2 regions of the Streptomyces sp. NBC_01450 genome follow, and region 1 is predicted to be linked to the other one. Evidence: riboswitches for the same ligand, from Rfam matches in the RefSeq annotation. Region 1 holds a riboswitch; the other holds the start of a gene.
What was found. Region 1 has a riboswitch for ZMP and ZTP ahead of OG568_RS44245 (bifunctional 5,10-methylenetetrahydrofolate dehydrogenase/5,10-methenyltetrahydrofolate cyclohydrolase). Riboswitches for the same ligand answer to the same signal wherever they lie in the genome.
Positions count from the first base shown of each region.

Region 2: it holds a riboswitch for ZMP and ZTP, as region 1 does, so the genes downstream of both, OG568_RS21210 (glycine hydroxymethyltransferase) here and OG568_RS44245 (bifunctional 5,10-methylenetetrahydrofolate dehydrogenase/5,10-methenyltetrahydrofolate cyclohydrolase) in region 1, are expected to answer to the same signal.

Region 1 is NZ_CP109480.1:9,917,187-9,931,350, reverse strand. Features, by position in the region: gene OG568_RS44315 (pyridoxal phosphate-dependent decarboxylase family protein) at 1-1,066, shown strand, start outside; gene OG568_RS44310 (SDR family NAD(P)-dependent oxidoreductase) at 1,056-1,832, opposite strand; gene OG568_RS44305 (hypothetical protein) at 1,851-2,387, shown strand; gene OG568_RS44300 (SDR family oxidoreductase) at 2,390-3,304, opposite strand; gene OG568_RS44295 (MBL fold metallo-hydrolase) at 3,430-4,059, opposite strand; gene OG568_RS44290 (S-(hydroxymethyl)mycothiol dehydrogenase) at 4,059-5,144, opposite strand; tRNA gene OG568_RS44285 (tRNA-Met) at 5,333-5,406, shown strand; gene OG568_RS44280 (hypothetical protein) at 5,479-5,751, opposite strand; gene chvE (multiple monosaccharide ABC transporter substrate-binding protein) at 6,152-7,240, opposite strand; gene OG568_RS44270 (ABC transporter ATP-binding protein) at 8,104-9,858, shown strand; gene OG568_RS44265 (hypothetical protein) at 10,010-10,306, opposite strand; gene OG568_RS44260 (nuclear transport factor 2 family protein) at 10,479-10,844, shown strand; gene OG568_RS44255 (MarR family winged helix-turn-helix transcriptional regulator) at 10,869-11,468, opposite strand; gene OG568_RS44250 (hypothetical protein) at 11,510-11,671, shown strand; ZMP/ZTP riboswitch at 11,689-11,775, shown strand; gene OG568_RS44245 (bifunctional 5,10-methylenetetrahydrofolate dehydrogenase/5,10-methenyltetrahydrofolate cyclohydrolase) at 11,799-12,650, shown strand; gene OG568_RS44240 (CU044_5270 family protein) at 12,706-13,686, opposite strand; gene OG568_RS44235 (RNA polymerase sigma factor) at 13,679-14,164, opposite strand, start outside.
Region 2 is NZ_CP109480.1:4,756,537-4,770,700, reverse strand. Features, by position in the region: gene OG568_RS21240 (DUF3050 domain-containing protein) at 24-803, shown strand; gene OG568_RS21235 (winged helix DNA-binding domain-containing protein) at 892-2,037, shown strand; gene OG568_RS21230 (DMT family transporter) at 2,167-2,994, opposite strand; gene OG568_RS21225 (hypothetical protein) at 3,125-3,475, shown strand; gene OG568_RS21220 (glutathionylspermidine synthase family protein) at 3,535-4,746, shown strand; gene rocD (ornithine--oxo-acid transaminase) at 4,759-5,967, opposite strand; ZMP/ZTP riboswitch at 6,095-6,181, shown strand; gene OG568_RS21210 (glycine hydroxymethyltransferase) at 6,163-7,659, shown strand; gene OG568_RS21205 (hypothetical protein) at 7,705-8,373, opposite strand; gene trpS (tryptophan--tRNA ligase) at 8,512-9,525, shown strand; gene OG568_RS21195 (2'-5' RNA ligase family protein) at 9,724-10,308, shown strand; gene OG568_RS21190 (decaprenylphospho-beta-D-erythro-pentofuranosid-2-ulose 2-reductase) at 10,320-11,075, opposite strand; gene OG568_RS21185 (FAD-binding oxidoreductase) at 11,116-12,528, opposite strand; gene OG568_RS21180 (phosphatase PAP2 family protein) at 12,671-13,201, shown strand; gene OG568_RS21175 (decaprenyl-phosphate phosphoribosyltransferase) at 13,194-14,138, shown strand; gene OG568_RS21170 (GtrA family protein) at 14,135-14,164, shown strand, end outside.

The DNA.
Region 1 (14,164 bases):
GGCGAGCGCGCTGGAGCGGGAGACGGTGGGCTGGCTGCGCGAGCTGTTCGGACTGGGCGAGGCGCACAGCGGGGCGTTCGTGACCGGTGCGACCGTCTCGAACACGGTCGGTCTGGCGATCGCGCGGGAATGGCTGGGCGAGCGGCTGGGCGTGTCCGTGTCACGGGAAGGTGCCGCCGCGCTCGGACCGGTCGACGTGCTGTCCGGCTCCCCGCACTCCAGCGTCACCAAGGCGCTGTCCGTGCTGGGCATCGGCCGGGACCGGCTGCGTACGGTGCCGGTGCTGTCCGGGAACCGCGAGGCCGTCGACGTCGAGCGTCTGGCCGCCGCTCTCGACGGGCTCGACGGGCGCCCGGCGGTCGTCGTGGCGAACGCCGGAACCGTGAACACCGTCGACTTCGACGATCTGCGGGCCATCGCCGCACTCAAGGAGCGGTACGACTTCTGGCTGCACGTGGACGCGGCGTTCGGCGGCTTCGCCGCGCTGTCACCGTCGTACGCGCATCTCGTCGACGGGCTCGACGCGGCCGACTCCGTCTGTGTCGACCTGCACAAGTGGCTCAACGTCCCCTACGACGCGGCCGTGCAGTTCACGCGCCGCCAGGACCTCCAGGTCCGCGTCTTCCACAACGAGTCCCCGTACCTGGGCCTGCCGACCGGCGACCCCGACTTCCTGCACCTCACGCCGGAGAACTCGCGCCGGCTGCGGGCGCTCCCGGCGTGGTTCTCCCTGATGGCGTACGGACGCGAGGGGCATCGCGAGATCGTCGAGCGGAACATCGCGCTCGCCCGGCTGCTGGGCGAACGCATCACGGACGTACCGGAGTTGCGGCTCCTGGCGCCCGTCCGGCTCAACGTCGTCTGCTTCACCCTCGCGGAGGAGCCCACGCGGGAGCGGGTGCACGCGCTGGCGGCGGCGGTCGGGGCCTCGGGCGAGGCCTACGTGACGCCGACCGTGTACGCGGGGACTCAGGGGCTGCGGGCCGCCTTCAGCAACTGGCGTACGACCAAGGCCGACACCGAGAGGGTGTTCTCCGTCCTGCGGTCGGCCGCCCTCACGGCCTGACCGCGCTCTGGAAACCCGTGTTGACCGCCGTGAGGCCGCCGTCGACGCACAGCGTGGTCCCGGTGATCCACGCCGCGTCCCGGGAGGCGAGGAAGGCGACGGCGGCCGCGATGTCGTCCGGCTCACCGACCCGTCCGAGCGGATAGATCCCCGACGCCTGGGCGAGATCGTCGTCGCGGCCCTCCCACGCCGGGGTGCGGACCGTGCCCGGCGCGACCAGGTTGACCCGTACCCCGCGGGGCGCCGCGTGCCCGGCGAGGGTGCGCGTGAGGGACATGAGGCCAGCCTTGGCCGCGCTGTAGGCATGGTTACCGAAGTCCTGGAGGCCGTTCACCGAGCCGATGTTGACGATGGCGCCCCGGCCCGAGGCCACCAGGTGCGGGAGGGCCGCGCGGCAGCAGCGGTACGCGCCGGTCAGGGTGAGGTCGAGGTCGCGGGCCCACACCTCGTCCGGCTCGTCCTCGAAGAGCGGGGCGTCGGGAGAGCACCCGTACGCGTTGTTCACCAGGACGTCGAGCGAGCCGAAGGAGTCCACGGCGTTCGCGACGGCCGCCTCCACCGCCGCCCTGTCCCCCACGTCACACGCCAACTCCTCGGCCCGTCCCCCCAGTTCACGGATCGAGGCGGCCGTCTTCGCCGCCTCGGCCGGGTCCACGTCCGTGACGAGCACCTGAGCGCCCTCCTCGGCCAGCCGGCGGGCGGTGGCCGCGCCGATGCCGCGGGCCGCGCCCGTGATCAGAACTCCGTATCCCTCGAATCGCCTCATGACGGATACCGTGCGCTCATGTCCGCGTTCATACAACAACTTCCGGCGCTGATCGGCGTGGTCATCGGTGCCCTCGGCTCGTATCTGGCGATCGTTCGGGGCGATCGGGCGCGCTTCCACCGGGAGCGGACGGCCCGGTGGGAGGAACGGCGGCTCGCGGTGTACGCCGACTACGCGCGGTCGCTGAAGAAGAGCGTCACTCTGACTTACCGGGTGGCGTCATACCTGGGCAATGACCCGCACCCTCACCCCTTGTCCCCGGAGGAGGCCGCGCCGCTGCTGGCCGAGGCCACCGTCGCGCGGGATCCGTCCGGGGAGGCGCTGATCCTCCTCGGCAGTCCGCAGGTGGTGGAGCGGGCCCGGACGTGGGTGGTCGGAGTGATGGAGATGGAGCAGTTCCTGCGCGAGGGGACGCGTGACCCGCGGGCGTGGCAGGCACTGTTGGAGCGGCAGCGCGCCGGACGCGAGGGCTACTACGCGGCCGTGCGGGACGATCTGGCGCTGCCCCCGGGCCACTCCGCGCGCTGGCCGCTGCAACCGGTGAGTCCCACCTGAGCTCACCGGTACCCCGTCACATCCGCCGGCCTGCCCGCGTCCTGGACCTCGACGAGATAGCGCCAGGCATCCGGCCTGCTGCCGTCGCGGTCGGTGAAGCCGTACTCCTGGGCGAGTTGCCCGCTGGAGAGGGACCGGCCGTTCCAGCGCGCGACGTCCGGGTCGGCGGCCAGCGCGGCCACGGCACGGCCGACGTAGGAGGGCGTCTCGGAGATGGCGAAGTGCGGGACGCGCTCGAGGCCGTCCCGCCAGTTCTCCTCGCTCACGTCGAAGGTGTCGAGCATCATCTCCGAGCGCAGCCAGCCGGGGGTGAGCGCGAGCGCGGTGGCACCGCGCGGGCCGAGTTCGTGCCCCAGGGAGAACGCCATGCGCAGGACGGACGCCTTGGCGAGGTCGTAGAAGAAGGAGACTCGGTAGGTGTCGTGGTTGTACTCGGCGGTGCCGTCGGTCATCTCGACGACGAGGCCGCCGGGGGTGCGCAGCAGCAGGGGCAGTGCGTGATGGCTGGTGATCGCGTGCGTCTCGACGGCCCGGCGCAGCAGCGCGAGGCCCTGGTCGAGGTCGGTGTCCCAGAGCGGGGTGTCCCACTCGAAGTCCTTCTCGCCGCCCCAGATGTCGTTGACGAGGAGGTCGAGGCGGCCCCGTTCGTCCGCGATGCGGGCGACCAGGGCCTCGACCTCGGCGGGGACCAGATGGTCGGTGGGCACCGCGATGCCGACGCCTCCGGCCGCGGTGACCAGGTCCGCCGTGTCCTCGATCGTCTCGGGGCGGTCGTACTCCGAACGTCGCTCGCGCGTGCTGCGTCCGGTGACGTACACGGTGGCACCGGCCGCACCGAGTTCCACCGCGATGCCTCGGCCCGCTCCGCGGGTCGCGCCCGCGACCAGCGCGACCCTGCCGTCCAACGGCCCTGCCATGTCCGACCTCCGTACTCGTGGGGTTCACGGGCTGCCTTCGCCCGTGTGTCCCCACGAGAGTCCCGCGGAAGCCGGACATCTCCTGTCGTGATTCGCCGGTGTGTCGCGGTGGTCCCGCTTCCCGCTCAGTGGCCGCGCGCGATCCACTCCTCCAGCTGTGGGGCCTCGGCACCGATCGTGGTCGAGTCCCCGTGACCGGTGCGGACGACCGTGTCGGCCGGGAGGGTGAGCAGACGCTCGCGGATCGACTCGACGATCGTCGGGAAGTGGGAGAAGGAGCGCCCGGTCGCTCCGGGCCCGCCCTGGAAGAGCGTGTCGCCGGTGAAGACGGTGCCCAGCCCCGGGTCGTAGAGGCAGACCGCGCCCGGGGCGTGGCCGGGCGTGTGCAGGACGGTCAGGTCGGCGCCGGCCGCCTCGATCACCTGTCCGTCCTGCAGCCAGGCGTCGGGGAGCCGGTCGGGGTGGGTCTGCTTCCACAGCGGCAGATCGTCGGGGTGGAGCCAGATCGTGGCGCCGGTCCGCTCGGCGAGGGCGGGCGCGGCGTCGATGTGGTCGTTGTGCGCGTGGGTGCACACGATGGCCAGCAGCCGCCGGTCGCCCACCGCCTCGGCGATGGCGTCGGCGTCGTGCGCGGCGTCGATGACGATCGCCTCGTGGTCGTCGCCGACGATCCACACGTTGTTCTCGACGTCCCAGGTGCCGCCGTCGAGCGAGAACGTGCCCGAGGTGACGAGGTGTTCGACCCGGGCGCCCATCACAGCACCACCACCGAACGCAGCACGTCACCGTGGTGCATCCGCTCGAAGGCGGCCTCGATCCCGTCCAGGGCGATCGTCTCGGTCACGAACGCGCCCAGGTCCAGTCGCCCCTGGAGGTGCAGGTCGATGAGCATCGGGAAGTCGCGGGACGGCAGGCAGTCGCCGTACCAGGACGACTTGAGGGCGCCGCCGCGTCCGAAGACGTCGATCAGGGGCAGTTCGAGCTTCATCTCGGGGGTGGGTACGCCGACGAGGACGACCGTGCCGGCGAGGTCGCGGGCGTAGAAGGCCTGCTTGTACGTCTCCGGGCGGCCGACCGCGTCGATGACGACGTCGGCCCCGAAGCCGCCGGTGAGTTCCTGGATCGCCTCGACGGGGTCGGTCGAGCTGGAGTTGACGGTGTGGGTCGCGCCGAGCTTCGACGCGGTGGTGAGCTTCCGGTCGTCGATGTCGACGGCGATGATCTTCGCCGCTCCGGCCAGCCGGGCTCCGGCGATCGCCGCGTTGCCGACGCCACCGCAGCCGATGACGGCGACGGAGTCGCCACGGCCGACGTTGCCGGTGTTGATGGCGGCACCGATGCCGGCCATCACGCCGCAGCCGAGCAGCCCGGCGACCGCCGGGGAGACCGCGGGGTCGACCTTGGTGCACTGTCCGGCGGCGACCAGGGTCTTCTCCGCGAAGGCTCCGATGCCCAGGGCCGGGGACAGTTCGGTGCCGTCCTTGAGCGTCATCTTCTGCTTGGCGTTGTGCGTGTTGAAGCAGTACCAGGGCCGCCCGCGCAGACATGCGCGGCACTGCCCGCACACCGCACGCCAGTTGAGGATCACGAAGTCGCCGGGAGCCACGTCCGTGACACCGTCGCCGACCGACTCCACGATCCCGGACGCCTCGTGGCCGAGCAGGAAGGGGAAGTCGTCGTTGATGCCGCCCTGCTTGTAGTGCAGGTCGGTGTGGCAGACCCCGCACGCCTGGATCTTCACGACGGCCTCTCCAGGCCCCGGATCCGGCACGACGATGGTCTCGACGCGCACCGGCTCGTTCTTGCCCGGGGCGATCACGCCACGTACTTCCTGCGCCATGGTGGTGAACCCTTCCGTAGATCGACGTTCGTCAACCGACCCTACGGTGTGACCCGCCGGTAACCGACCGGTAGAACGCCAGGTGGCGTGCGCAGGCGGTCAATGGCCAGCCGCCAGCCCGCCTCTGCGGCGGGCGTCCGATCATGGTCTCGAGGCCCGAATAAGTGGCGTAGGGTAGAGGAATCCGACGCGGGGTGGAGCAGCTCGGTAGCTCGCTGGGCTCATAACCCAGAGGTCGCAGGTTCAAATCCTGTCCCCGCTACTGATGTGTGAGGGGCCGGCACCATGGTGCCGGCCCCTCTCTTCGACCCGCTCGGCCGGAGTCAGCGGCGTGTCAGCGAGACGGGTGAGACACGCGCGCAGCGAGAGCCCCTCCGCGGCGGCTACGGCGGATAGTGAAGACCCTCGCCGCCTGCACCGCGACCAAGGTGATAGCGAGAGCTCGTCTGCGACGCCGTTGCCAGCCGGCGATGGTGAAGCCGACGACCGGCACCAGTGCCGAGACGCCGGCAACCGCCCCGTCCGTTCCGGTCATGTCCTTCAAGGAACTGCCCGCGTCAACGGCCGACAACTTGCGGCGCTCGTACGGGACTTCATCCAGGTTCATCGGATCCCCCTCGGGTGGGGGTCTCAGCGCGCCGGCCGCGGCGTACATGTGGACGGCGCAGCGGCTCCCTTGCCGCGATACCGCCTGGTGGGCGAAAGACATGGTGCGCCCACGTATCCGCCCCTCCAGGGGCCGCATCCGGAGCGGATCGCGCCGCATGCGCCCGAGGTCCTGCCCACCTGGTGTGGCTCGACGGCCGACGCGTGCCCGGGGGCACACCGCGCGACGACGCCCGCCGGCACGACGTGCTCGCCTCCCGCTCCGGCGGCCGCCAACCCATTCGGGTCCATGCCCCACCCGGCCATCGACCCGCTGTTCATCACGACCGAGGGCCTCACCGAACAGTAGAGCCGCCGGACGACGGGGGCTCTACTCGTACCGTTCCGCCGGTGTCGTACGGCTACTTGAGCTCGGCGTCGGTGTAGTAGCCGGTCGCAACCAGAACGCTGTCGTAGTTGGTCTTGTCGACGCTGATGGGCTGCAGCAGGTAGGCGGGCACGACCTTGGCACCGTTGTCATAGGTCCTGGTGTCGTTGAGCTGCGGCTTCCTGCCGTTGAGCACGTCGTCGACCATGCTCGCGGCGACCTCGGCGAGCTGGCGGCTGTCCTTGTAGACGGTCTGCGACTGCTGACCCGCGATGATCGACTTCACCGAGGCCAGTTCGGCGTCCTGCCCCGTGATGACCGGAAGGGGCTTGCTGACGGACCCGTAGTTGTACGCCCTCAGCGCTGCCAGGACGCCGATGGAGATGCCGTCGTACGGCGACAGGACCGCGTCGACCGTCCTGCTCTTGTACGTCGTGGCGAGGATGGAGTTCATGCGCTTCTGCGCGGTGGCACCGTCCCAGCGCAGGGTGGTGATCTGCTTGAGCGCGGTCTGACCGGACTGGACGACCAGTTGCTTGCTGTCCAGGAACGGCTGCAGGAGGTGCAACGCGCCGCTGAAGAAGTACTTGGTGTTGTTGTCGTCGGCGGAGCCGGCGAACAGCTCGATGTTGAACGGGCCCTTGCCCTTCTCCAGGCCGAGCTGGTCGATGATGTAGCGGGCCTGGAGCCGGCCAACCTGCTCGTTGTCGAAGGAGGCGTAGTAGGTCACGTTCTTGGTGCCGAGGATGAGCCGGTCGTAGGAGATCACCGGGATCTTGGCGTCGGCCGCCTTCTGGAGCACTTTGGTCAGCGACGTGTTGTCGATGGCCGCGATGATCAGCGCACTGACGCCCTGCGTGATCAGGTTCTCGATCTGGGAGACCTGGGTTGCCGGCTCGTTCTCGCCGTAGACCAGCTTGGCCTTGTACCCATTGCCCTGCAGGTTCTTCACGATGCTCTTGCCGTCGGTGATCCAGCGCTCGGAGGCCTGGGTCGGCATGGCGATGCCGATGGTGCCGCCCTTGGAGCTGCCCGTGCTGCTCTCGCCGCCGCAGGCGGACAGGGTGAGGGCGGAGGAGGCAGCTCCGACAATGGCGGCGAGGACGGTTCTGCGGTTGTGCATGGTGATCGTTCCTTGTTCTTCTCGTCGTTGAGAGACGGCGTAACTGATGCCTGTGGGGAAGTGGCGGTGGAGCGGGCCGGGCAGCCGGCGAGCGGGTCGAGCGCGAGCCGGCCGTGCCGTGTCCAGGCTCAGGTACCCGCAGATGGCGACGTACGGGTGGATCTCGGCCGCCCTGGACAGCGTGACCTTCAGGTGGAGCGGTGCGCCGCGGCGGATCAGCCCGGCGACCTTGTGGATCCGCACATGGCCGCCGAGGTCGTCAGGGTCTTGGGTGCGCGTCTCCACGGGAGTGAACTGCCCATGGATCTGCGTGATGTGACGGCTGGTCAAGCCGTCGATCGCATGGGCGAGGTCGATGCTCAGGAGCCTTGGTGCCTCACAGATCGCCGATGGGTGCGCCGACCGGCCCGGGGCTTCCGGGTCTTGCCGACGCTCATGATCGCGATCCCGTTGCCGGCGCGTGTCTGAAAGCACGCCAGGTTGCGCCGCGACGTTACGTCCACGTGTGTACCGACTCCGGTGATGCGCAAGGAAGTTGCCTTTCAACCGTTCGAAATGTCGTCACACGTTCGGAACGATGGCGTGACTCTAAGTAGGCAGGGCGCGAAGTGTCAACGGGTCGAACAAGTACGGTTCCGTAAAGGCACTGGAGATTGCTCCGAAAACGCGACGTACTGCGAACCGGGCCCGGGCGAGGTACTGGTCCGCGTGCTCGACGACCGCCCGCCCGACAAGGACGGGCCCCGCTGACGCTCGCCATGGTCCGCGACGCGGACGCCCTGCGCGGCGGGCCACCCGTTCCCGTCCGGGGGCCGCGCCGACGTAGCCTGAACGCCCCGCACCGAACTCCCGCTAGGAGCACCGTGAGCATCGCTGAGCCGCACGCCGGACCGCCCGCCTGGCGGCTGCTTCTCGGGTACGTACGACCGCATCGATGGGCCCTGCTGGCAGGCGCGTTGCTGGCGCTGACGACCGGCGCCACCGGCCTGGTGCTGCCGCTGGTGGCGCGGGGGCTCATCACCGACCTGTCGCACGACCGGCCGATCGGGCGGGCGCTCATCGGCATGGCGGCACTGGTGGTCACCAACGCCGCGGTGGGGGCGCTGGGTTCGTACGTACTGCGGCGTACCGCCGAGTCGGTGGTGCTCGGCGCGCGGCGCGCTCTTTCCTCGTATCTGCTGCGGCTGCGGATACCGGCGGTGGACCGCAGTGAACCGGGCGACCTGATGGCCCGTATTACCTCCGACACGACGCTGCTGCGCGAGGTCACCACCGATTCGCTCGTGGGCATCGGCACCGGTGGTCTCACCCTGGTGGCGACGGTGGTGATGATGGGCCTGGTCGACGTGGTGCTGCTCGGCGTCACTCTGGGGGTGATTCTGTGTGCGGGGACGGTGCTCGGCGTGATCGTGCCGCGCATCAACCGGGCCAGCAAGCAGGCGCAGGACGCCGTCGGCGTGATGGGCGCCTCGCTGGAGCGGATCCTCGGCGCGCTGCGCACGGTCAAGGCGTCGGGTGCCGAGCACCGGGAGGAGCAGACCGTCCACGCGGCGGCCGAGGAGTCATGGCGGCAGAGCGTACGGGCCGCCAAGTGGTCGGCGGCCGCGGGCAACACGGCCGGGCTGGCGATGCAGATCGCCTTCATCACGGTCCTGGCGGTGGGCGGCGCGCGGGTCGCGACCGGCGCGATCGACGTCGGCACGCTGGTCGCCTTCCTCCTCTACGTCTTCTATCTCATGTCGCCGATCCAGCAGGTCGTCGGCGCGATCACCCAGTACCAGACCGGCGCCGCCGCGCTCGCCCGCATCCAGGAGGCGCTGCGGCTGCCCGCCGAACCGGACGCCCTGCCCGCGCCGCTGCCGGCCCCCGGCTCCGCACCGGCCGCACTCGCCTTCGACGACGTCCGCTTCCGGTACGCCGACGACCTGCCGTACGTCCACCACGGCGTGACCTTCGCCGTCCCGGCCCGCGGTATGACCGCGTTCGTCGGCCCCTCCGGCGCGGGCAAGACCACCGTGTTCTCCTTGATCGAGCGATTCTACGACCCCGAGGCGGGCGTCATCACGGTCGACGGCCGCCCGCTGGAGGAGTGGGACCTGCCCCGGCTCCGGTCGGCCATCGGGTACGTGGAGCAGGACGCCCCGGTCCTGTCCGGCTCCCTGCGCGAGAACCTGCTCCTCGGCAATCCGGAGGCCGACGAAACCGAGGTCACCCGGGTGCTGAAGACGACCCGGCTCGACGGGCTGGTCGCCCGGCTGCCGCGCGGCCTGGACACGCTCGTCGGGCACCGTGGCACCAGGCTGTCCGGCGGTGAACGCCAGCGCGTCGCGATCGCCCGCGCGCTGCTGCGCCACCCCCGCCTGCTGCTCCTGGACGAGGCGACCTCACAGCTCGACGCGGTGAACGAGGCCGCGCTGCGCGACACGGTCGCCGATGTGGCCCGTACGACCACGGTCCTGGTGGTCGCGCACCGGCTGTCCACCGTGACGATGGCCGACCGTATCGTCGTGATGGACGCGGGCCGCGTACGCGCCGTGGGCACCCATCGGGAACTGGTGGCCGGGGACCCCCTCTACGCGGAGCTGGCCGCGACCCAGTTCCTCGCGACGGCGGGCTGAGGAGAGCGGACCGTCGCGCGTTCTCCATGTGAGGTTTCCTTCACTCGACCGCCGCCGACCCGTATCCGCCCCCGGCACGGGATGCCGGCGGCGGACACGGGCTGGGACAGGCCCAGGCCTGATCCAGAAGACCTGATCCAGAAGACAGGTCCTAGGCCTGGAGGCCCGGGAGGAGTCCGGTGACAGGGGCGACCAGGTCGGTGACCTGGCGCAACTGGTTGAGGTCGTTCAGGCGGTTGAGTCCGGCCAGCTGGTCGGCGACCCGCGGGATGTCGGCCTGGTGCTCCGCGGGGATGCCACTGGCGGCGAGCGCGTCGAGCTGGGTCATCGGGTTCAGCTTCCCCGCGGCCGGAGCCTCGGCGGCGGCCGCGGACGCCATCGGCGCGGCAAGGCCCGTCACACCGACGGCGAGACCAACGGCGGCGACCATACGTCGTGTTGAGATCATGCTTGCAGCAACAGTCCCGGACGGCGCACGGTCACGGCTGTCCCCCGCTCCTCACCCGAGAGGCGCATCGCATCGGCTGGGCTTGCCGTGAACGGTGGGGCAGAGCACTCTCGGTAGAGAGGCCCTTCGCGGTCCCCTCGGTGGCGGACCGCGGCCTTCCAAGGAGGTCGACATGGGCACCATGGCAGGCCCCGCCTTCGACACCGAAGCGCTACGCCGGGGCATAGAAGGACACAATGCGGCGGATCTCCTGTCGCTCTACGCGGACGACGCGGAAATGACCATCGTCGACCGCAATACCCAGCCGAGTCACCCGATGGTCAAACACGGTCGACGCGAGATCGCCGAGATGCTCAACGACGTGTACAGCCGCGACATGACACACAAGTTGGAAGAGTGTGTCGTCCAGGGCGACCACGTCGCGTTCACCGAGTCCTGCCAGTACCCGGACGGCGTGCGGGTACTCGCCAGCTCGATGGTCTCGCTGCGCGACGGCAAGATCGTCGAACACACGCTGCTGCAGGCATGGGACGAGTAGGAAGGAACTGGCCGAAGGTCCAGATCAACTCTCGCCTGACCTGGACCTTCTCGGCGAAGGCCGCGATGGGCCGCTCGCGCCCGCAGCGGCGTCGGCTGCCACGACCAGTTTCCGCAGCAGGTCTGCGAGCGTCAGCTTCTCTGCTGGGGTCAGTACTGCGAGCAGTGCGTTCTCACCCCGGTCCTCCGACACCGCCTGCTGTTCGAATGCGGCGTATCCGGCATCGGTGAGCCGCACCTCCACGCGACGCCGGTCGGCCGTGTGGTGCGTACGCGCGATCAGCCCCGCCCCTTCCAGCGGGCCGAGCCGCGCGGACAGGGCGCCGCGGGTCAGCCCGAGCATGTCGGCGAGCTGCGAGGGGCTCGCCGCGTAGGGCGGCCCGAGTCTGCGCAGCATCAGCAGCACCTTGAACTGCCAGTGCTGCAGCCCGTCGGAGTCGAGCATGTCCCGGCGGGCCTGAGCCGCCCGCCGAGCCAGGATCGCGAGCCTGACGAAGATCTCCTCCTTGACCGGGTCCATCCAGTCGAGTTCCTTCGCCCAGACCGCGACGTGGCGGTCGACCGAGTCCGCCGCCGAGGCCTGCCCGTGCACGACCTTCGCCTCTCCCGCCTTCACGTCTTCCATGCGCCTCTCCGTAAACAGTTTTCTTGTGGATGGTTTTCCTGATGACTGATTTCGCTGCCCTGACGAGCACCGCAGTTACCCTTGGTACGGTCGTACTGCGCCACGAACTCAGCGCCACGGCAAGGGAGTTGAGGACCGGCGATCGCTGGGAACGTGCGACGCGCCTGCTCGACGCGGCCGCTGCCGCCGACTCGGGCCGCTGATCGTACGAGCTACTCTGGTCGCGGGCCGTGACTGGCGCTGAGGTGGAGTACCACCGGGGAGCGGCCTGACGAACGGGTCTTTGCCGCGCGCCTGGGCGATTGTGTCGGCGACGCTCAGGAGTAGCTCATGTCCCAGGCCCAGCTCATGGACGGCGCGGGTCTCGCGCGCCGCATCGTGGAAGAGACCGCCAAGCGCGCGGCCGAACTCACCGGGCGCACGGGGACGGCACCGTGTCTCGCGACGGTGCTGGTCGGCGAGGATCCCGCCTCGGTCACCTACGTCCGGATGAAGCAGAACCGCAGCCACAAGGCCGGCATCGAGTCCCGGCACGTCGCCCTGCCCGCCGACACCACCACGGCCGAGCTGGTCGACACGCTGAAGGCGCTGTCGGGCGACCCGGCCGTGCACGGCATCCTGCTCCAGCACCCCGTCGGGCCGCACATCGACGAGCGCGCCGCGTTCGAGGCCATCGCGCCGGAGAAGGACGTCGACGGGGTGACGCTGAGCTCGTACTCGGCGATGAGCTTCGGGCTGCCGGGCTTCGTGTCCTGCACCCCGGGCGGCATCATGCGACTCCTCGACGAGTACGACGTCGACCCGGCCGGCAGGCGCGCCGTCGTGGTGGGGCGCAGCGCGATCCTCGGCAAGCCGGTCGGGATGCTGCTGCTCGGCCGCGACGCGACGGTGACCTACTGCCACTCGCGGACGACCGGTCTCTCCTCGGTCGTGCGCGAGGCGGACATCGTGGTGGCCGCCGTGGGCCGGCCCCGGCTGATCCGCGGCGAGGACATCAAGCCGGGAGCCGTCGTGATCGACGCGGGCTACAACCCCGGGAACGTCGGCGACGTCGACTTCGACACCGCCCGCGAGCGGGCCCGGTTGATCACGCCGGTGCCGGGCGGTGTCGGCCCGATGACGATCGCGGTCCTGCTGGAGCAGACCGTGACCGGGGCCGAGCGCCAACTCGGCCTCCGGTAAGGCATTTCGACGTCGCTTGCGGCGTTTTCGGTCCGCTCACCGGGCTTCGGGCCGCTCAGCGCATCCACGCGCTGTACGACATCACGTCCCCGGCCTTGACCCCGTACTCGGGATCGTCCTTGGTGACGGTGTCCTCGATCCCGAGTACGGCGCCGCTCCTCGGGTCGAGGATCAGCATCCGTCGCGTGGAGTGCGCGGCGTCGTCGTACACGTACGCCTGCCCCTGCCTGCCCAGCCGGTCGGTGACCGCTCCGGCCGGGCGCAGCCCCTTCGCGTCGGCGAGGACACGGACCAGCGCGGCGTCCTCGCGGGTGCCGAGGGTCCAGTTGTTCAGCAACTCGCCGACGGCGTCGAGGAGTCCGGAGGTGTCCATCGCCCCCCTGAGGTCGATCTCCTCGAGGTAGGAGCGCAGCCGCTCGGCGTCGCGCGGCGGCGGGGCCACCGGCGGGGCGTCGCTCCAGCTCGGCGGGTAGGTCTGCCTGCTGAGGACGTGCCCGTCCTCGACCGTGCGGGGGGCGGGGTCGGCGTCGGTGAGGACCGGCCTGCCCGGGTGGCGGGGGTCGGTCGCCACGACGAGCTCCGTGTGGCTGTCGTCGGCCTTCCAGCGGACCACGCGTTCCTCGGGGACGGTGATCGGCGGCCGGGCCCCGGGCCCCATGCCCATGCTCCAGGTCTGTACGTGGGTGCCCTGGACGAGCCGCAGCGAGCCGCCGGACGCCGCCACCGCGTCGGCGAGCCGGTCCAGGGGTACGGGTGTGGAGCCCGCCTCGACCATCAGCGGGCGGGGTGCGGCCACGGCCGGGGTGGTGGTCGATCCCGACAGCGTGAGCGTCAGGACGACGACGCCTACGGTGGCCGCGCCGGCGACGCTCCAGACCCAGCGGCGCAGCGGGCGGGGGCGCCCGCTGTCCCGTTCGCCGTGCAGCAGTCGGTTGAGGCGACGCTCCGCGTGCTGGTCGAGGGGGCGGTCGTGGAAGCGGGGGTCGGCGGCGGTCACCGGGTTGGCACGGCGCAGGATGTCGAGTTCGTCAGCCATGGCCGTGCTCCTTCGAGGTGTCGCGGCCGGGCGGGGCGGTGCCAGCGGCCACGGTGACGTGCATACGGTCGATCTCGGCTCTGAGCCGGCGGCGGGCGCGGTGCAGGCGCATGGTCGCGGCGCGGGTGCCGCAGCCGAGGGCGACGGCGACCTCGTCGACGCCGAGTTCCTCCCAGGCCGTCAGGCGCAGTACCTCCTGGTCGGCCGGGGAGAGCCGGGCCAGCGCCTCGTGCACCCAGTCGCCCGGCGACGACGAGTCGGGACTGTCGACGATCTGTCTGCCGTGCGCGCTCTCGTCGTTGCCGAGCCGGTCGAGGAGCCTGCGGCGGCGCCCGTAACCGCGTACGGCGTTGGCCAGGCAGTGGCGTGCCACCCCGTACAGCCAGGGAAGCGGGAACGGCGGAAGGTCGGACCGGCGCCGCCAGGCGACGGTGAAGACCTCCGCCACCACCTCCTCGACATCACTGCTCCGGCCGTC
Region 2 (14,164 bases), 5.2 Mb from region 1:
TCCGTCCCCAAGAAGGAGATCCCATGTCCAGGTACGACTGGAACGTGAACCACGAGGGAATCGAGCGGGCGCGTTCCGTGATCGAACCCGCCCGTAAAGAGGTCACCACGCACCCGATTTACCAGCGGATAAACAGCCGGGAGGACATGGCGACGTTCATGGCACACCATGTGTTCGCGGTATGGGACTTCATGTCACTCCTGAAGTCCCTCCAACGGGAACTGACCTGTGTCGACGTCCCCTGGGTGCCGCGCGGCACGGAGGTCAGCCGGCGCCTGATCAACGACATCGTCCTGGTCGAGGAGAGCGACGAGCTGAACGGCGGCTTCACCAGCCACTTCGAGCTGTATCGCGCGGGCATGACCGAGGCGGACGCCGACGTGACCAGGATCGACACCTTCCTCGCCCTGGTCACCGAGGGCCACGACGTGCCCTCGGCACTCCGCGTCGCCCAAGTCCCAGCCCCAGCGGTCGAGTTCGTCCGCACGACCTTCGAGATCATCGCGGACCGGCCGCTGCACTGTCGGGCCGCCGCGTTCGCCTTCTCCCGCGAGGACCTCATCCCCGACATGTTCGATCAGGTCATCAACAAGGAGGGCACCGACCGCTTCCCGCTCTTCTGCGACTACCTGGCCCGACATATCGAGGTCGACGGCGAGGAGCACACCCCCATGGCCATGCAGATGGTCGCCGACCTCTGCGGCACGGACGACACGCGCTGGCAGGAGGCGGTGGAGACAGCGACGCTGGCCCTCGAGGCGAGGGTCAGGCTGTGGGACGGGATCGTGGAGGCGATGGCCTGAGTTCGGGAGGGGTGCGCGGCCGAAACGGTCTCCAGGGAGGGGGCTGCGCCCGGCTTCTCCCGCCCGGGGTGCGGCAGAATCCCGCGTCGTGAAGATGACCGCGCGCGAGCTCAACCGAGCCACCCTCAGCCGCCAACTACTGCTGGAGCGGGAGCCGTTGTCCGTCCCCGACGGAGTGCGGCGCATCGTCGCGCTTCAGGCGCAGCAACCGGCCTCGCCGTATCTCGCACTCTGGAATCGTCTCTCCGGTTTCGACCCGGCCGAACTGGATGCCGCCTTCACCCGGCGCTCGGTGGTCAAGGCGACTTTGATGCGGATCACCCTGCACGCTGTGCACGCCGAGGACTACCAGATGTTCCGTGCGGCGATGCAACCGGTCCTGTACGGCTCTCGCCTCGGGTCCCGCTTCGCTGCGGGGAGGCGCACGCCGGCGGACGCGGAGGCGGTGATGGCGGAGCTGCTGGCCTTCGCCGCCCGCCCGCGGACCGCGGCCGAAATGAGTGCATGGGTCGAGGAGCGACTCGGCTCCGAGGAGAAGGACGGGGCGTGGTGGGGGCTCAAGGCGTACGCGCCGCTGCACCATGCCCCGACGGGCGCGCCGTGGTCGTTCGGTGTCAAAGCGTCCTTCGTCGCGGCCGGGACCGGGCCCGTGCCCACGGGGCGGCAGGTGGACCCGGAGGCGCTGCGGACCCTGATCCTGCGCTATCTCGCGGGGTTCGGGCCCGCGTCGGTGGCGGACGTCGGGCAGTTCGCCATGGTGCAGCGGGCACCTGTCCGTGCGGCGCTCCGCGCTCTGGACGGCGCCGTCGAGCAGCTCCAAGGGCCGGACGGCGTCACGCTGTACGACCTGCCAGGAGCCCTTCGGCCGCCCGCGGACACCCCCGCGCCGCCCCGGCTCATGGCGATGTGGGACAGCATTCTGCTGGCCTACGCCGACCGCAGCCGGGTGATACCCCCCGCCTACCGCTCCGTGGTGATCCGGAACAACGGCGACGTACTGCCCACCTTGCTGGTGGACGGCTACGTCGCCGGTGTGTGGCGGCCGGTGGACGGCGGCATCGAGGCCACCGCGTTCCGTCCCCTCCCGCCCGCTGTCTGGGACGGACTCGCCACCGAGGCCCGGTCCCTGACGACGCTGCTCGCAGAGCGCGAAGCGGCGGTCTACAGCCGCTACCACCACTGGTGGGCCAAGCTCCCCGAAGCCGAGGTGCGGCTGCTGCCGACGCTGCCGTGATCAGCGGTTCCGCCGCTCGGACTTCCCCAGGTTGTGCGTTGTGGGCCTTGCTCCGAAGAGGAGTATGGCTGGATGTGGCTGTTCCGGATGCCTGAGTCGGTCACTCCCGGGCTCAGCCCCGTCGCCCCGTCACCCCTCCTCCACCGGCGCCTCTCCGAACCGTGCCAGCGCCAACGCCCCCGCCACCGCGACCACGAATCCCAGCACGGCCAGCCAGGCCAGGCCCTCGCGCGTACGGTCGCCCAGCCAGATCACGCCCACGAGCGCCGGTCCGATGGTCTCGCCGATGACCAGCCCCGCCGTGGCCGTCGTCACCGAGCCGCGCTGCAGCGCCGAGGTCAGCAGGATGAACGCGGCTCCTCCGCCGATGAGCAACGCGTACGTCGCCGGATTGCGGACCAGCGGCCCGAGCGCCAGGTCGTCGATCAGCCGTACCGAGACCTCTACGACCCCGAACCCGAACCCGGCGCCCAGTCCGAGGACCAGCGCCCGCCCCCGCCCGGACATCCGCCCGCCCACCAGACCGAGCAGCAGCACCACCACGGCGGTCCCGAGCATCCAGTACTTGAGGGCCGTCGACCCGGCCTCGCCGCCCTCCGTGCCGGACGCCAGCCCGAGCATTCCGAGCCCCGCGCACACCACCCCCACCGCGGCCCACTCCATCCCGCTCAACCGCACGTGCAGCAGCCGCGCGGCGACCACCGCCGTCACCGCGAGGCTCGCCGCCAGCGCCGCCCCGACCGCGTAGATGGGGATGGAGCGAAGTGCCGCGATCTGCAGCAGGAAGCCCAGCCCGTCCAGCGCCAGGCCCGCGAGATACCGCCACTGCCGCAGCGCCCGCAGCAGCAGCGCCGCGTCCCCGCCCGAGCCGCCGCTGTCGGCCGCCGCCCGCGCGGCGATCGCCTGCAACACCGTCGCCGTACCGAAACAGACCGCCGCACCAAGTGCGCACACCATTCCAAAGAGCACGAAGTGACTGTAGGGGACGCCGAATCGAAGGGGGGCCTCACCCACCTTGCCCAATGGGTCTCTAATCTGATCGCTTGCGCCAAGCAATACGCACGGTCAGGACAACGGGGGACAGAAGATGGCAGACACACGACGGCAACTGCGCTCGGGCACGGTCGTACTCGGCGGCATGGGACTTCTCGCGGCGGCTCTCACCGCCTGCTCCTCGGACCCCGACAAGCGTTGCGTCGACCGCGACAGCTACACCTCGGCCAAGGGCTACAAGGTCGTCGCCGACAAGAACTGCAAGACCACCAAGACCTCGGTCGGCAGCGGCTGGTACTACGGCGGCAAGAAGAAGAGCGGCTGGGTCGACGGCGGTTCGTTCACCAAGGCGAGCAAGGGATCCGGCAGCAGCACCAGCGGCGGCAGCCATCACTCCGTCGACCGCGGCGGCTTCGGCAGCGGCAAGGGCAGCTCCGGCGGCTGAGCGTCCCCTACGTCACCACACCTGTAGGACGCGCCCCGCACCGATCGGACCCGTACGCCATGGAACGCCGCACCATCGAGCCCCGCCCCGGCTGGCAGCAGACCGTCGAGCACCAGGGCCTCATCTACCCGCTGACCCGCTACCCGGACGACTCCCTGCGCCCCTACTGGGACGAGAGCGCGTACTACGCCTTCTCGCTCCCGGAGGTGGAGGCGCTGGAGGAGGTCGTCGAGGAACTGCACCGCATGTGCCTGGCGGCGGCCGAGCACATCGTCAAGGAGAACCGTTTCGCCGACCTCGGCATCACCGACCCGCGCGTCGTGCGGGCGGTCGCCGAGGCCTGGCGGCGCCGCGACGAACTCCCCTCCGTCTACGGCCGGTTCGACCTGCGGTACGACGGCACGGGCCCCGCCAAGATGCTGGAGTACAACGCCGACACCCCGACCTCCCTCGTCGAGGCGGCGAGCCCCCAGTGGTTCTGGATGGAGGACCGTTTCCCCGGCGCCGACCAGTGGAACTCCCTCCACGAACGCCTCGTCGCCGCCTGGAAGAAGCAGGCCGCCCTCCTCCCACCGGGCAGCCCCCTCTACTTCGCGCACTCCGCCGCCGACGAACTCGGCGAGGACCTCATGACCGTCGCGTATCTGAAGGAGACGGCGGAGCAGGCGGGCCTCGACACCGACTGGATCTCGGTGGAGGAGATCGGCTGGGACCCCCTCTCCGGCCGCTTCGTCGACAACCAGCTCCGCTTCATCCGCAGCTGCTTCAAGCTCTACCCCTGGGAGTGGCTCACCACCGACCGCTTCGCCGACCACGTCCTGGACACCCTCGACAACGGCGGCGGTACGGGCACCACCCTGTGGATCGAGCCCGCCTGGAAGATGCTCCTCAGCAACAAGGCCCTCCTCGCCGTCCTCTGGGAGCTGTACCCGGGCCACCCCAACCTCCTCCCCGCCCACCTCGACGGCCCCCGGGAGCTGGCCGCCACCAAGGGGTACGTCGCCAAGCCCCTCCTCGGCCGGGAGGGCGCGGGGGTGACCGTGCACGCGCCGGGCGCCGCTCCCGTCGTACGCGAGGACGAGCCGTGCTGCTACCAGGAGCTGGCTCCGCTGCCGACGTTCGACGGCAACCACGTCGTCCTGGGCGCCTGGGTCGTGGACGACGAGTCGGCGGGGCTCGGCATCCGCGAGTCGTCCGGGCTGATCACCGACGAGTACGCCCGCTTCTTGCCCCACGTGATCTTCCCGGGACAGGTTTCCCACCCCACGTGATCCTCCAGGCGTTCACTCGGCGCCCAGCACCGCACGCAGCTGAGCCAGCCCCCAGTCCAGGTCCTCCTTGCTGATGACCAGCGGCGGGGCGATCCGGACCGTGACCCCGTGGGTGTCCTTGACCAGGACGCCCCGGTCCATCAGCCGCTCGGAGATCTCGCGCCCCGTGCCGTACTCGGGGGCGATGTCGACACCCGCCCACAGCCCCCGCCCGCGTACCGCCGTGACATGCCCCGTGCTCGTCAGCAGCCCCAGCTCCCGGTGCAGATGGTCACCCAGTTCCGTGGCGCGCCGCTGGTACTCGCCCGACCGCAGCATCGCGATCACCTCGAGGGCCACCGCGCAGGCCAGCGGGTTCCCGCCGAACGTCGACCCGTGCTCACCGGGGCGGAACACCCCGAGCACCTCCCTGCTGGACACCACCGCCGACACCGGCACGACCCCGCCCCCGAGCGCCTTGCCCAGCACATACACGTCCGGCACCACGTCCTCGTGCTCGCACGCGAAGGTGCGGCCCGTGCGCCCAAGACCGGACTGGATCTCGTCCGCGACGAAGAGGACGTTCCGCTCCCGCGTCACCTCCCGCACCCCGGCGAGGTAGCCGGGCGGCGGCACCAGCACGCCCGCCTCGCCCTGGATCGGCTCCAGCAACACCGCGACCGTCTCCTCGGTGACCGCGGCCCGCAGCGCGGCCAGGTCCCCGTACGGCACGATGTCGAAGCCCGGCGTGAACGGCCCGAAGTCCGTCCGGGCCTCCGCGTCCGTGGAGAAGCTGATGAGCGTCGTCGTACGGCCGTGGAAGTTGTCGCTCGCCACGACGATCCTCGCCCGGCCGTCGGGGACGCCCTTGACGCGGTACCCCCACTTCCGGGCCGTCTTCACGGCGGTCTCCACCGCCTCCGCGCCCGTGTTCATCGGCAGCACCATCTCCATGCCGCACAACTGCGCGAGCTGCGCGCAGAAGTCGGCGAACCGGTCGTGGTGAAAGGCCCGCGAGGTCAGCGTCACCCGCTCCAGCTGCGCCCGGGCCGCGTCGATGAGCCGCCGGTTGCAATGACCGAAGTTGAGCGCCGAGTAGCCGGCCAGCAGGTCGAGGAACCGGCGGCCCTCGACATCCGTCATCCAGGCCCCGTCCGCCGTCGCCACGACGACCGGCAGCGGGTGGTAGTTGTGCGCGCCGTGCGCGTCGGCGGAGGCGATGAGTCGTTCGGTGGTGGTCACGGGATCTCCGTTTCCTGCAGCGCGGGGATCGCTGCCGCACGGGGAGGGGCGGGCTCGTGGCCCCCTTCTTATCGTCGCTCGCATGGTGGACGCCGGAACCCGGCGATCCGGCGCGCCCGGTAGGCTGGCGGCGGGCCGTGACTGGCGCGCTGGGATGGGATCGACCATCGGGGAGCGGCTCGTGAACTGTGTGCCGTGCGCCTGGGCCGACTCGTGAACGCTGAACGCCACGTCCGGAGGCCTTCCATGCCCGAGCCCCTCTCCACCGAGTCCACCGCCTTCCGCAGCGCCCTCGACGTGATCCGGGCCGTGGAGCCCCGCGTCGCCGACGCCATCGGCCAGGAAATCGCCGACCAGCGCGACATGCTCAAACTGATCGCGTCCGAGAACTACGCCTCCCCGGCCACCCTGCTGGCGATGGGCAACTGGTTCAGCGACAAGTACGCCGAGGGCACCGTCGGCCGCCGCTTCTACGCCGGCTGCCGCAACGTCGACACCGTCGAGGCCCTCGCCGCCGAGCACGCCCGCGAGCTCTTCGGCGCCGAGCACGCCTACGCCCAGCCGCACTCCGGCATCGACGCCAACCTGGTCGCCTTCTGGGCCGTCCTCGCCCAGCGTGTCGAGGCCCCGGCCCTCGCGAAGGCCGGGGTCCGCAACGTCAACGACCTCTCCGGGGCCGACTGGGCCGAGCTGCGTCAGGCCTTCGGCAACCAGCGCATGCTCGGCATGTCCCTGGACGCGGGCGGCCACCTCACCCACGGCTTCCGCCCGAACATCTCAGGAAAGATGTTCGACCAGCGTTCGTACGGCACCGACCCCGCCACCGGTCTCATCGACTACGAGGCGCTGCGGGCGTCGGCCCGTGAGTTCAAGCCGCTGATCATCGTCGCCGGCTACTCCGCCTACCCCCGCCTGGTGAACTTCCGGATCATGCGGGAGATCGCCGACGAGGTCGGCGCGACCCTCATGGTCGACATGGCGCACTTCGCCGGTCTGGTCGCGGGCAAGGTCCTCACCGGCGACTTCGACCCGGTCCCGCACGCCCAGATCGTCACCACCACCACGCACAAGTCGCTGCGCGGCCCGCGCGGCGGCATGGTCCTGTGCGACGAGAGCCTCGCCGAGCAGGTCGACCGCGGCTGCCCGATGGTCCTCGGCGGCCCGCTCCCGCACGTCATGGCCGCCAAGGCCGTCGCGCTCGCCGAGGCCCGCCGCCCCGAGTTCCGCGACTACGCCCAGGCCGTCGTCGACAACGCGCGCGCCCTCGCCGAAGGCCTGATGCGGCGCGGCGCCACCCTGGTCACCGGCGGCACGGACAACCACCTCAACCTGATCGACGTCGCCTCCTCCTACGGCCTCACCGGCCGCCAGGCCGAGTCCGCGCTGCTCGACTCGGGCATCGTCACCAACCGCAACGCCATCCCGGCCGACCCGAACGGCGCCTGGTACACCTCCGGCATCCGCATCGGCACGCCCGCGCTGACCACCCGTGGTCTGGGCACCACCGAGATGGACGAGATCGCCGGTCTCATCGACCGCGTCCTCACCGCCGCCGAGCCCGGCACCACCGCCAAGGGCGCCCCGTCCAAGGCCCAGCACGTCCTGGACGCGAAGATCTCCGACGAGGTCTCCCACCGCGCCACCGACCTGCTGGCCCCGTTCCCGCTCTACCCGGAGATCGACCTCGGCTGACCCACCTCCTGGTTCAGAGGCCTCCTGGTCCAGAGGCCTCCTGGGTCAGAGGTCGATCAGCTCCTGTCGTGGTTCCCGCGGCGGTCCGGCTCCCTCCCGCCGGGCCGCCGCGCGGCGTACGAGGAAGGCGACGCCGGCCCCGAGGAGCAGACCCGCGCCCAGCCCGGGCAGCACCCACCGCGCACGCTCCTCGACACCCCGTTTCGAGCCCGGTGCGCTTGCGGCGGCGTCGAGCAGCTTCCCCCGCTCGACCACCCGCTCGTACACCGAGCGCGCCACGCGATGCCAGCGGATGTCGTCGTCGACCACATCGGGCGCGGGGTCCGTGCGTACCCAGGGCGTGCCGTCCGCGGCCACGAACAGCTGGTCCTGGCGGGCCATGGCGATGTCGCCCCCCGGTGCGCTGTCGGTCTGCGGCCAGCCCCCGACCCCGCTCAGCCCCCACACCACGGTGGCCCGCACCGGCGGGAAGTCGCCCGCCGCCCACGCGTCCGGCACCCGCTCGGTCCCCGTGAAGGTGGGAGTCAGCAGGTTCCACAGCCTTGTGAAGTCCCGCTCCCCGGAGTGCAGCGCGGTCGTCCGCCCCGTGCCGCCCTCGATGACCAGGGCCATGTCCGGCCCTCTCGGCCCCGCGGCCGGTGCGAGAGCCCCCGCCGGGTGCGCCGCCGCCACGGCGAGCACCACACCCGACAACACGACGATCCCCGATCTCATCCGTCTGCCTCGGCCCGCCATGCGTGTCCCCCGTCCGCCCGGCACCTGCCTCGAGTATCCGCCCGGGTCCCCCCTCCGGGGAGTGCTCTGCTCCCACCTGTTCCCGAGCTCCCGGGTGCACCTGAGAGAATGGTGAACATGGCCTCTGATCGTCCCCGCGTGCTCTCCGGAATCCAGCCCACGGCAGGCTCGTTCCACCTCGGCAACTACCTCGGCGCCGTCCGCCAGTGGGTGGCCCTGCAGGAGTCCCACGACGCCTTCTACATGGTCGTCGACCTGCACGCGATCACCGTGCCGCAGGACCCGGCGGACCTGCGGGCGAACACCCGGCTCGCCACCGCGCAGCTGCTCGCCGCCGGTCTCGAGCCGGACCGCTGCACGCTCTTCGTCCAGAGCCATGTCCCCGAGCACGCCCAGCTCGCCTGGATCATGAACTGCCTGACCGGTTTCGGCGAGGCCTCCCGCATGACCCAGTTCAAGGACAAGTCCGCCAGGCAGGGCTCGGACCGCGCGTCCGTCGGCCTGTTCACGTACCCGATCCTCCAGGTCGCCGACATCCTGCTGTACCAGGCGAACGAGGTCCCGGTCGGCGAGGACCAGCGCCAGCACGTCGAGCTGACCCGCGACCTCGCCGAGCGGTTCAACGGCCGCTTCGGCGAGACCTTCACGATCCCGAAGCCGTACATCCTCAAGGAGACGGCGAAGATCTACGACCTCCAGGATCCGTCGATCAAGATGAGCAAGTCGGCGTCCACGCCGAAGGGCCTCATCAACCTGCTCGACGAGCCGAAGACCACCGCCAAGAAGGTCAAGAGCGCGGTCACCGACACGGACACCGTCATCAGGTATGACAGCGAGCACAAACCGGGTATCAGCAATCTGCTGACCATCTACTCGACCCTCACCGGTGCCGGTATCGCGGAACTGGAGGAGAAGTACGCGGGCAAGGGCTACGGTGCGCTCAAGACGGACCTGGCCGAGGTCATGGTCGACTTCGTGACGCCGTTCCGGGAGCGCACCCAGCAGTACCTGGACGACCCGGAGACGCTCGACTCGATCCTGGCCAAGGGAGCCGAGAAGGCGCGCGCCGTCGCCGCGGAGACGCTCGCGCAGGCGTACGACCGGGTGGGCTTCCTGCCCGCCAAGCACTGAGGCGTACGACCGCACACACGTACCGCTGGGCAGAGCGCCGCACATCACTATGGCTGCGCCTGCCCACAACACAGCCGGGGCCTTACAGTCGATAGCCGGACGGCTGAGTACGAACCAGACAACGCGCCCGGCGACGCGAACGACAACGCAACCGGCAACGCGACCGACAACGCACCGGACACGACGACAGGAGACGACGTGGGGACCGTAACGATCGGCGTGTCGATCGCGGTCCCGGAGCCTCACGGCAGCCTGCTCCAGGAGCGGCGCGCGGACTTCGGCGACCCCGCGGCTTGTGGCATCCCCACGCACGTCACCCTGGTGCCACCGACGGAGGTCCACGCCGCCGACCTGCCGGCCGTCGAGGCGCACCTGACCGAGGTCGCCGCGGCCGGCCGGCCCTTCCCGATGCGACTGTCCGGCACCGGCACCTTCCGGCCCCTGTCGCCGGTGGTGTTCGTGAAGGTCGTCCAGGGCGTCGAGGCCTGCACCTGGCTCCAGCAGCGGGTCCGCGACGCCTCCGGTCCGGTGGCACGCGAGCTGCAGTTCCCGTACCACCCGCACGTCACGGTGGCGCACGGCATCGACGACGCGGCGATGGACCGCGCCTTCCAGGAGCTCGCCGACTACGACGCCGAGTGGTCCTGCATGGGGTTCGCGCTCTACGAGCAGGGCTCCGACGGGGTGTGGCGCAAGCTCCGGGAGTTCGCCTTCGGGGGAACCGTGGTGCCACCGCAGGCGGGCCACATGGACATCGAGCGCGGGACCATCGCCAGCCGCTAGGGGCGGTCGAGCTAGATCGGCAGGCGCCGGAACACCGCCCGCGGTACGTGCCGCAGCGCCGCCATCACCAGTCGCAGCGCCCCCGGCACCCACACCGTCTCCGAGCGCCGTCGCAGCCCCACCTCGATGGCCGTCGCGACCGCTTCCGGTGTGGTGGCCATGGGCGCTTCGGTGCGCCCCGCGGTCATCTTCGTACGGACGAACCCCGGGCGTACGACCATCACATGGACGCCGGTGCCGTGCAGCGCGTCGCCCAGGCCCTGGGCGAAGGCGTCCAGGCCCGCCTTGCTGGACCCGTAGATGAAGTTGGAGCGGCGGGCCCGCTCGCCCGCGACCGAGGAGAGCACCACCAGGGAACCGTGCCCCTGTGTCTGGAGGGCTCGCGCGCACACCAGCCCGGCCGACACCGCGCCCGTGTAGTTGGTCTGCGCGATCCGGGCGGCGGCCACCGGCTCCCGCTCGTCCCGGGCCTGGTCGCCGAGGACCCCGAAGGCGAGCAGCACCATGTCGAGGTCGCCCTCGGCGAAGACCTTGCCGAGGACCGTCTCGTGGGACTCGGGGTCGAGCGCGTCGAAGGACAAGGTACGGACGTCCGCGCCCAGTGCGCGCAGGTGCTCGGCGTCCCGCTCCAGGGCCGGCGAGGGCCGTCCGGCGAGCCACACCGTGCGGGTGCGCCGGGCGATCAGACGGCGCGCCGTGGCCAGCGCGATCTCGGACGTGCCGCCGAGGACCAGCAGGGACTGGGGGGCTCCGAAGGCGTCCTTCATGACAACTCCTAGAGGGGAGGGGTGAGGAGGCGGGACGGTTCTAGAGGTCGAGGCGGCGGGACAGGTCGGACGTGAACACCCCGCGTGGGTCCAACTCGGCCCGCAGTCGCCGGAATTCGGTGAGCCGTGGATACATCCCGGCCAGCAGTTCCGGCCGCAGTCGCGCGTCCTTCGCCAGGTACACGCGCCCGCCCGCCCCGGCCACCTCCTCGTCCAGCTCGTCGAGGAAGGCGCCGAGGCCCGGCAGGCTCGCGGGGATGTCCAGGGCGAGGGTCCAGCCCGGCATCGGGAAGGAGAGCCAGCCCGGATCGCCCTGGCCGAAGCGCTTCAGGACGGCGAGGAAGGACGGGCACCGGCGTTCGGCGATGCGCCGCACGATGCGCCGCAGGGCCTCCTCGCGCCCGTGTCCGACGGCGAACTGGTACTGCACGAAGCCGCCGCGCCCGTAGACCCGGTTCCAGTGCGGCACCCCGTCGAGCGGGTGGAAGAAGGCCGAGATCCGCTGCAGTTCCCCGGCGCGCGCGCGAGGTGCCTTCCGGTACCAGAGCTCATTGAAGAGGCCCACTGTTCCGCGGCCGAGCAGCCCCTCCGGTACGAAGGCGGGCGCGGACGGGAACCGTGCCGGGCGGAAGGCCAGCGGGCGCCGACGCGCGCGAGGGGGGAGCGCGTCCAGGGGCGCGTGTTCCCCACGGGTCAGCACCGAGCGTCCTGTCGAGCGGCCGCGCGCGAGCAGGTCGATCCAGGCGACCGAGTACCCGTAGCGATGGTCCGTGGCGGTGAGACGGGCCATCAGGTCGTCCAGGTCCGCCGCGCGTTCGGTGTCGACGGACATCAGTGAGGTGGCGACGGGCCGGAGCCGGACGGTCGCCGTGAGGATCACCCCGGTCAGGCCCATGCCGCCCGTGGTGGCGTCGAACAGAGGGGTGTCGCGGCGCACCGTGCGGATCGCGCCGTCCGCGGTCAGCAGCTCGAAGGAGAGGACGTGGCGGCCGAACGAGCCGGACACGTGGTGGTTCTTGCCGTGGATGTCCGCGCCGATCGCGCCGCCGACCGTCACATAGCGGGTCCCGGGCGTGACCGGCACGAACCAGCCGAGCGGGAGCAGGACTTCCATCAGCCGGTGCAGGCTCACGCCCGCGTCGCAGAGTACGGTCCCGCCGGCGGCGTCGATCGCGTGGATGCGGTTGAGGCCGGTCATGTCGAGCACGGCCCCGCCCGCGTTCTGTGCCGCGTCCCCGTACGCCCGGCCCAGGCCCCGTGCGATGCCTCCGCGGGCCCCGCAGGCGCGGACGGCGGCGGCCGCTTCCTCGTAGGTGCGCGGGTGGACCAGTCGGGCGGTGGTCGGGGCGGTGCGGCCCCAGCCCGTGACGGAGACGGACTCGGCCGGGTCGGAGGCGGATCCGGCCGGGTCCGAGGCGGGCTCGGCCGGGTCGGAGACGGCGTCGGAAGGCATGACCGTGACCGTATCGGCGAAAAAGGTGCATAAAGCCCTCACCTCTCCCGTCTTCGCGGCTCCTCACCGAAATGGGTGATTAATGGGATGTCGTACAAGATTTCCGTAATTCTGTGGCCACTCCCTAGAAGAGTGAGATCACATGGACGACCTTGACGACATGGACCGCCGACGCTGGGACGGCATGGACCGTCGGCTGCTGTCGGCCCTTTATGAGCGCGGCACGGATCCACGCGTGGCGGCCGTCGCTCGTACCCTTTCCTGGACCGGGGAGCACGGCGCGCTGTGGCTCGGGGCCGGGCTCACGGGGGCGGTGGTCGACCGCGAGCGGCGCGGCGCGTGGCTGCGCGGCACGGCACTCACCGCCACCGCGCACCTCGCCAGCATGGGTGTGAAGCGGATCGTGCGCCGTCCACGCCCCGCGCACATCGTTCCGCTGGTGCGCACGGCCGGACGTCACTCGTTCCCCAGCTCCCACGCCACGGCCGCGACCGCCGCGGCGGTGGCCTTCGGCGCGCTCGGGGCCCGCCCGCTGCTCCCGCTCGCCGCCGCGATGTGCCTCTCCCGGCTGGTGGCCGGCGTGCACTACCCCTCGGACGTGGTCGCGGGCGCCGCCCTGGGCGCCCTGACGGCGCGTCTGGGCGCCCGCTGGATCGAGGCCGGCCATGGCTGAGCGCACGGTGCTCCTGGAGCCCACGCCGACCGCCCCGGCGCCCGAGAGGACTCTCACCGGCCTCGCCCGGGGGCTCCTCAGGACCACCCGTCCCCGTCAGTGGGTGAAGAACCTGCTGGTCGTGGCGGCCCCGGCGGCGGCGGGCCAGCTCTTCTCCCGGCATGCGGTGATCCAACTCGCGCTCGTCTTCGTCCTGTTCACCGCCTGCGCCGCCGCCGTGTACCTGATCAACGACGCCCGGGACGCCGACGCCGACCGCGCCCACCCGGTCAAGCGCCGCCGCCCGGTCGCCGCGGGCCAGGTCCCCGTCTCCCTCGCGTATGCCGCGGGGGGCGTCCTCGCCGTCCTCGCCCCGGTCGCCGCCGCCTTGTTGTCCTCTCCGGTCACCGCGGCAGTGCTGACCGCCTACCTCGGTATGCAACTGGCGTACTGCGTCAGCCTCAAGCACGTCCTGGTCGTCGACCTCGCCGTCGTGACGACCGGTTTCCTGATGCGGGCGATGATCGGCGGGCTCGCCCTCGGCATCCCGCTCTCCCGCTGGTTCCTGATCACCACGGGCTTCGGCGCCCTCTTCATGGTGGCGGCGAAACGGTACTCCGAGGCCGTCCAGCTGGCCGGGAGCCCCGGTGCCACCCGCGCGCTGCTCACCGAGTACACCACCGGCTATCTGCGCTTCGTCTGGCAGCTGGCCGCCGGGGTCGCCGTCCTCGCCTACTGCCTGTGGGCCCTGGAGGACGGCGATGTGCCCGGCGCCGGGGTGCTGCCCTGGCGCCAACTGTCCATGGTCGCCTTCATCCTGGCCGTCCTGCGCTACGCCGTCTTCGCCGACCGGGGCACGGCGGGCGAACCCGAGGACGTCGTCCTGCGCGACCGCGCGCTCGCCCTGATCGGAGTGGTGTGGCTGGCGATGTACGGGCTCGCGGTCGTGAACTGGTGAGCCCGGCCCAGCGGCCCCTGACCCAG